DNA from 2 places in the Deinococcus sp. NW-56 genome. Region 1 is predicted to be linked to the other one. Evidence: riboswitches for the same ligand, from Rfam matches in the RefSeq annotation. Region 1 holds a riboswitch; the other holds the start of a gene.
The links. Region 1 has a riboswitch for S-adenosylmethionine ahead of C3K08_RS14110 (methionine ABC transporter ATP-binding protein). Riboswitches for the same ligand answer to the same signal wherever they lie in the genome.
Positions count from the first base shown of each region.

Region 2: it holds a riboswitch for S-adenosylmethionine, as region 1 does, so the genes downstream of both, C3K08_RS08710 (O-acetylhomoserine aminocarboxypropyltransferase/cysteine synthase family protein) here and C3K08_RS14110 (methionine ABC transporter ATP-binding protein) in region 1, are expected to answer to the same signal.

Region 1 is NZ_CP026517.1:43,517-46,907, reverse strand. It holds gene C3K08_RS14120 (glutamate synthase-related protein) at 1-559, opposite strand, end outside; partial or broken gene C3K08_RS14115 (diguanylate cyclase domain-containing protein) at 976-1,188, shown strand; SAM riboswitch class I at 1,274-1,401, shown strand; gene C3K08_RS14110 (methionine ABC transporter ATP-binding protein) at 1,508-2,479, shown strand; gene C3K08_RS14105 (methionine ABC transporter permease) at 2,479-3,129, shown strand; gene C3K08_RS14100 (MetQ/NlpA family ABC transporter substrate-binding protein) at 3,159-3,391, shown strand, end outside.
Region 2 is NZ_CP026516.1:1,735,526-1,738,916, reverse strand. It holds gene C3K08_RS08715 (alpha/beta fold hydrolase family protein) at 1-574, opposite strand, end outside; gene C3K08_RS08710 (O-acetylhomoserine aminocarboxypropyltransferase/cysteine synthase family protein) at 571-1,902, opposite strand; SAM riboswitch class I at 2,053-2,144, opposite strand; gene C3K08_RS08705 (hypothetical protein) at 2,317-3,391, shown strand, end outside.

The sequences.
Region 1 (3,391 bases):
GCTTGCGGATCACGTACAGCTTGCGCTCCAGCGCGTCGGGCACCAGGGTGTCGGACCCGTGGCCGATGAACACCTGGCGGATGACGGGTTCCTTGTCCCGCACCGCCGGGGACATGGGCATCTCGCGGCCCACCGGCACGTCACGCCAGCCGAGGAGCACCTGCCCCTCGGCCCGGATTGCACGCTCCAGTTCCTGCTCGCAGGCCAGGCGGGAGGCGTGTTCCTTGGGCAGGAAGATCATGCCCACGCCGTAGTCGCCGGGGCGGGGCAAAGTCACACCCTGCTTCGCCATCTCGGCCCGGTAGAACTCGTCGGGAATCTGAATCAGGATGCCCGCCCCGTCGCCCATCAGCTCGTCGGCGCCGACGGCCCCCCGGTGATCGAGGTTCTCCAGAATCCCCAGCCCCTGCGTGATGATGCCGTGGGACTTGTTGCCCTTCAGGTGGGCGATAAAGCCGACCCCGCAAGCGTCGTGCTCCTGGTCTTGACGGTACAGGCCCTGCTGGCTGAGCGCTGCTCTCTCCTGAGGCGTGGGGTGATGCATCGTGTCATGGTCCATCAGGCACTCCTCTCCGGTCGGCGCCAGGCGCTGCGGAGTTAAATCATACAAAGCGTGTATACGCACGCCCTTCAGTTGTCCATGTGTGCTCCGTACGCAAGACCCGCGCTAGACAACTGGCAGCGTTGATCGACAGGGCGGTGAAGCTCCTGTGTTCTTTCGTAGGTATATTCATAGATCTGCATAGTTTTGAACCCGCTAGGGTTCTGCGCGGCTGGTCGCCCGTTTCGAGGGTCCCTCCTACGCGAGTGCGCCCCGCTTCCGCTTCACGCTGGAGGCGCCCGCGAGCGACCACCTGCTGGTGCGCCGGGAGAACCCCCTGATCTTTCTGGCGCTGGGTGCCCTGCTGACGCTGGGGGTCTACCCCCTCTTTCTCTACAGCGTCACCCGCGACCCGGCGCAGGCGTTGTACGCGGCCTACGTGCTGGCCCCTGATGCTGCTCGACCTCGACGGCTTCAGGCGCCTGAACGACCAGTACGGTCACGGGCGTGGCGCCCTGCTGCGCGACTTCTCGGCCGCACGGCGGGCGCTGGAGGATGAGGGAAGCCGCGTCTACCGGCTGGGCGGCGACGAGTTCGGTGTGCTGGCCCCGGCCGCCCGCGCCCCTGCCCTCCGGCACCGGGCCTGAGAAGGGGGTCTCCATACCGGTCCAGACAACCCGCGAGGGGATGCGTTCCGGTGCGCTACCTTCTCCCACGGCCCGCAGAGGGCCACTCTTATCCAGAGCGGCGCGAGGGATCTGGCCCCAAGACCGCCGCAGCAACCGGCCCTCATCACGGCATCGGTGCTGACCAGCCCGCACGCGCCAACGATGGTGTATCCGCGTCGGGACCGATAAGGGAAGGGTCTAGCTCGACACGGTCGCGTCCCCTTCTCCGTTCTCAGCCTCGGGAGGGGACGTGTGCTTTTTGTTCCCCTCCGGCCTTTCCAGACGGAGGATTTCTCGTTTGTCCGCTTCATCCCCCCCACCCGCCCTGCTGTTCGAGGGCGTGGGCAAGACCTATCCGGGGCAGACCACCCCGGCCCTTCAGAGCCTCACGCTGGCGGTGCCGCGCGGCTGCCGGGTCGGCATCATCGGCCGCAGCGGGGCGGGCAAAAGCACCCTGGTGCGCCTGATCAGCGGGCTGGAGACGCCCGACACGGGCCGCCTGCTGGTGCAGGGGCAGGACCTCTCGCGCCTCACGCCCGCGCAGCGGCGCCCGCATCAGGCCCGCATTGGGGTCGTCTTCCAGCACTTCAACCTGCTTGCGCAGCGCACGGCCCTGGGCAACGTGACCCTGCCGCTCGAACTCGCCGGGGTGCCCCGCGCCACCCGCGAGGCACGGGCACGGGAATTGCTGGCGCAGGTCGGCCTCGCGGACCTCGCGGGCCGCTACCCCGCGCAGCTTTCGGGCGGGCAGAAGCAGCGCGTCGGCATCGCCCGTGCGCTGGCGCTGGAACCGGACCTCCTGCTGGCCGACGAGGCCACGAGTGCCCTCGACCCGGAGACGAGCGCGGGCATCCTCGCCCTGCTCACCGAGGTGCAGCGCAGCCGCGACCTGACGCTGGTGGTGGTCACGCACCAACTCGAAGTCGTGCGGGCCGCCTGCACCCACGTCGCCGTGCTCGACGCGGGGCGGCTGGTGGAGACGGGCGAGACCCGCACCGTCCTGGCCCAGCCCGCCCACCCCGTCACCCGTGCCCTGCTGGACGCGCACCGCCCGCAGGTCCCGCTGCGCCCACACGAGACGCTGCGCCGGGTGACTCTGCCCGATCTGGACGCGGGCACGCTGGAGCGGCTGGCCGCCCTGGGCGCCCGGCTGGTGCAGGCCGAGCCGCACCCGCAGGGGGTGGACGCCTGGCTGGTCCTGCCGGAAACCGCGCCGGACCCGGAACTCTGGCCGCGCGAGGTCGCTTTTCCGCTGGGGGCGAGTGCCTGATGGACACCCTCGCGCCCCTGCTGTGGCAGGCCACCCTGGAAACGCTGTGGATGGTGCTGCCGAGTGCCCTGATCGCGCAACTGCTCGGCACGGCCCTGGGGGTGGCCCTGACCCTCACCCGGCCCGGCGGCCTGCGCCCGCAGCCCCTCGCCCACCGCGTGCTGGACGCGGCCGTCAACGTGGGCCGCAGCCTGCCCTTCATCATCCTGCTGGTCCTGCTGATTCCCCTGACCCGGCTGATCACGGGCACCAGCATCGGCAGCACGGCGGCCACCGTCCCCCTCACCGTCGCGGCGATTCCTTTCGTCGCTCGGCTGGTCGAAGGAGCGCTGCGCGACGTGCCCCCCGGCGTGACCGAGGCCGCCCGCGTGGTGGGCGCCACGACCGGGCAGATCGTCGGCAAGGTGCTGCTGCCCGAGGCCCGGCCCGCCCTGATTCACGGCTTCACGGTGATGCTGGTCAGCCTGATCGGGTATTCCGCGATGGCCGGGGCGATCGGCGGCGGAGGCCTGGGTGACCTCGCCATCCGCTACGGCTACCAGCGTTTCGAGACGGACGTGATGGTCGCCACCGTGCTGCTGCTGCTCGTGCTGGTGCAGGGCGTGCAGTGGCTGGGCGACCGCGCCGCCCGCCGCGCCGATCACCGCTAACTCTCTCTCCTCTCTTCCGGAGTCTCCAAATGAAAAACATCCTGATCCTGTCCGCCCTGGCCCTGACCTCGCTCGCTTCCGCCGGAACCCTGCGCGTGGGCGCCACGCCCGTCCCGCACGCCGAGATCCTGGAATTCGTCAAACCCACCCTCGCCAAGCAGGGCGTGAACCTCGTGATCCGCGAGTTCACCGACTACGTGCAGCCCAACCTCGCGCTGGCGGACGGCAGCATCGACGTGAACTTCTTCCAGCATCTCCCCTA
Region 2 (3,391 bases), on a different replicon from region 1:
GGATGGCCGCCCGCGCCGCCGTATTCAGGCCCACCGCCCACGGCGAGTGGCGTGCGGGTGCTCCGATGATGACCGCCCGTTCCACCAGATCGGGGCATTCCAGCAGCCACGCGTAGGCCAGCATCCCGCCCATGCTCGCCCCCACCAGCGACACCCGCCGCACGCCGAGGTGCTCCAGCAGCGCCCGCCCGGCCCGCGCCAGGTCCCGCAGGGTGAGGGGCGGGTCCTCGCCCCCCACGCGCGGCAACTCGGCCGGACCCGTCGTCCCCGCGCAGCCCCCCAGCACGTTCGCGCACACCACGTAGTCCCGCGTGGGGTCCAGCGGTCGCCCCGGTCCCAGAAAGTCCGGCCACCACTCGTGCACGGCGCTCGTGCCTGTCAGCGCGTGCAGCACGAGGACGGCGTGTTCGGCGGGCGTTCCGTACGTGTGGTACGCGACCCGCACGTCGTGGGCGGCCTGTCCACAGTCCAGCAGCAGTGGCGCGTTCCGAAAGAGGAGGGCAGTTTGAGCTTGTGCCTCCTCCCGTGTAAGAGGCGGCGGGCCGGGCTGGGGGGGCCGCGCCACCGCCGTCACGCATCCACCAGCGCGGCGGCGAGCGCCTGCGCGAAGTCCTCCTGAATGTCCCCGAGATGCTCGATGCCCACCGACACCCGCACCAGCCCCGGCGTCACGCCCGCCGCCGTCTGGGTGATCTCGTCGAGTTGCGAGTGGGTGGTGCTGGCCGGGTGAATCACCAGCGTACGCGTGTCGCCCACGTTCGCCACATGCTGCGCCAGCCGCACCGAGCGGATAAACGCCTCGCCCGCCTCACGTCCCCCGCGCAGCTCGAAGGTCAGCACCGCGCCCGCCCCACGCGGCAGGTACGCCTGTGCCCGGTCGTAATGCGGGTGGTTGGAGAGACCCGGATAGGTCACCCGCGCCACGTCCGGGTGGGCACTCAGCCACGAGGCCAGCGCGAGCGCGTTCTGCGCGTGCCGCTCGGCCCGGAGGGACAGCGTCTCCACTCCTTGCAGGAACTGCCACGCCTGTTGCGGGGCCAGGGTCGGCCCCAGGTCGCGCAGGCCCTCGGTACGGGCACGGGTGATAAAGGCGACGTTGGGCAGCCCCAGCGCGTTACCCGTGCCGAACGTCTCCCAGAAGTTCAGCCCGTGGTAGCTGGGGCTGGGCTCGGTGAAGAGGGGATAGCGCCCGTTGCCCCAGTCGAAGCCGCCCCCATCCACGATGATTCCGCCGATCCCGTTGCCGTGCCCGCCGATCCATTTGCTCGCCGAGTGCAGCACCACGTCGGCCCCGTGCCGCAGCGGCTGGCAGTAGTACCCGCCCGCCCCGAAGGTGTTGTCCACGAAGACGGCCACGCCCTGCGCGTGGGCTGCCGCCGCGATGGCCTCAAAGTCGGGCACGTTCAGCGCCGGGTTGCCGATGGTTTCCAGGTACACCGCCCGCGTGCGGTCGTCGATCAGGGCGGCGAACTCCTCCGGGCGCTCCTCCTTGCTGGTGAAGCGCACTTCGATTCCCAGCCGCCGCAGGGTCACCCGGAACTGGTTGACCGTGCCGCCGTACAGGTTCGGTGTGGAGACGATGTTGTCGCCCGCCTGCGCGACGTTCGTGATCGCCAGGAACTGCGCGGCGTGCCCGCTTGCCACCGCCAGGGCGCCCACGCCGCCCTCCAGCGCGGCCACCCGCTCCTCCAGCACGGCGGTCGTGGGGTTTTGAATCCGGCTGTAGATGTTGCCGAAGGCCCGCAGCCCGAACAGGTCGGCGGCGTGCCCCGGCGACTCGAAGACGTAGGAGTTGGTGGCGTAGATGGGTACCGCCTGCGCCCCGGTCGCGGGGTCGGGGCGCTGCCCGGCGTGGACTTGCAGGGTGTCGAAGTGCAGTGGAGCAGACTTGGAACTGGTCATGGTGGACCCTCCTCACAGAAAAGAAGCGGGGAAACTGTGGGGAGCCGCGCCCAAAGGCGGGAGCCCCCTCTCGGGCAATCGAGAAGGGGCGGTTGAAATCGTCCGCGTGACCTTCCCTGATCGGTCCCGTGTGCGGCGGTCATCGTTGACACCGCACCGGGCTGGCCTTGGCACCGTGACGTGATGGGGTCCGGTTGCCGCGCCGTCCGCGAGCCAGGTCTCTCGGGCGCTCTGGATAGGGGTCGCTCCACGCGGGAGCTGTTCAGGACCGTAGCAGGCGGCAGGGCAGCGGGTCAATGGGGTTGTCCAGGCGACACCGCCCCCGGATGGGTGCATGGCCTCTCAAAAAATCGTTACACTTCTCATTGCAACGTCCGATTCCATTCACGGTCCGGCCTGGACCCCAGGAGGCTTATGAACCTTCGTGCCACCGCCCTGTTTCTGCTCAGCGCCTCGCTGCTCGCCTCCTGCACCACCCGGACCCAGGAAACACCGGGGACCCAGACTGAGTTCGGCCGCCTGAGCACCCTCAAGCCCGGCGAGCAGGACAGCATCCGCACCCGCCTGAAGGTCAACGTGGTCTTCGTGGGCTACCGGGAAGCGCTGCCCGGCCAGGTTCAGACCGCCCAGAACGTGAACACGCGCGACTTCCGGGACATCCTGCCGAAGTCCTACGAGACGATCGCCCGCGTCCCGAGTGCCTATGGCAACACCGAGTACACCGGCAACGTCTTCGACTACGACTACAACTACGTTTTCGCGGACCAGAAGTTCGAGGACGACTTCTTCGGGTTCCTGAACAGCAGCGCGGCCGAGAAGCCGCTGACCGTCTTCCAGAAGTACTTCAACTGTCAGTTCGTGACGGAGGTGGACGAGGAGACGGGCGAGCCGTACCAGGTGCCCACCGACGAGTGCGAGACGCCCTCGCCCCTGATCAACCGGCCCGTGGAGAAAAACTTCGAGATTGACGCCCTGGCGACCGAGAACTGGCTGGCCGACAACGTCTCCCGCGTGGGCGTGAAGCCCGGCGAGTACACGGTCTATCTGGTGAACTGGTATGGCCGCCCCGACTTCAAGTTCCACTCTTACACCCGCGCTGACGCGGCCGACACCGACACCGGGACCCGCTTCGGTGCCCGCGCCAGCCGCCGCCTGATCGCCTGGGGCGGCAGCGTGCGGGGGGGCGCGGCGCCGCAGCGGGTGTGGTTCTATGACCTGTCGGCCAACCCCGATCCCTGGACCGACGGCTGGGACGTGACGAACGCGGACTCGACCGGCGACGGCGAGCCCGACTACCGCATGCCGCCCATCTGGGAATACGGCACCCGCAAGGCGAGCACCGCCTACGGGCGCAAAGTCAGCGTGGACCTCGCGCAGGTGGTGCGCTACACCGCCCTGAATCTGCTGTTCACGCCCAGCCCCATCTACCGGGTGGCCCTGACGCCGCCGCGCATGCCCGAGGAGATTGAGCTCGACGTGCGGATCGAGC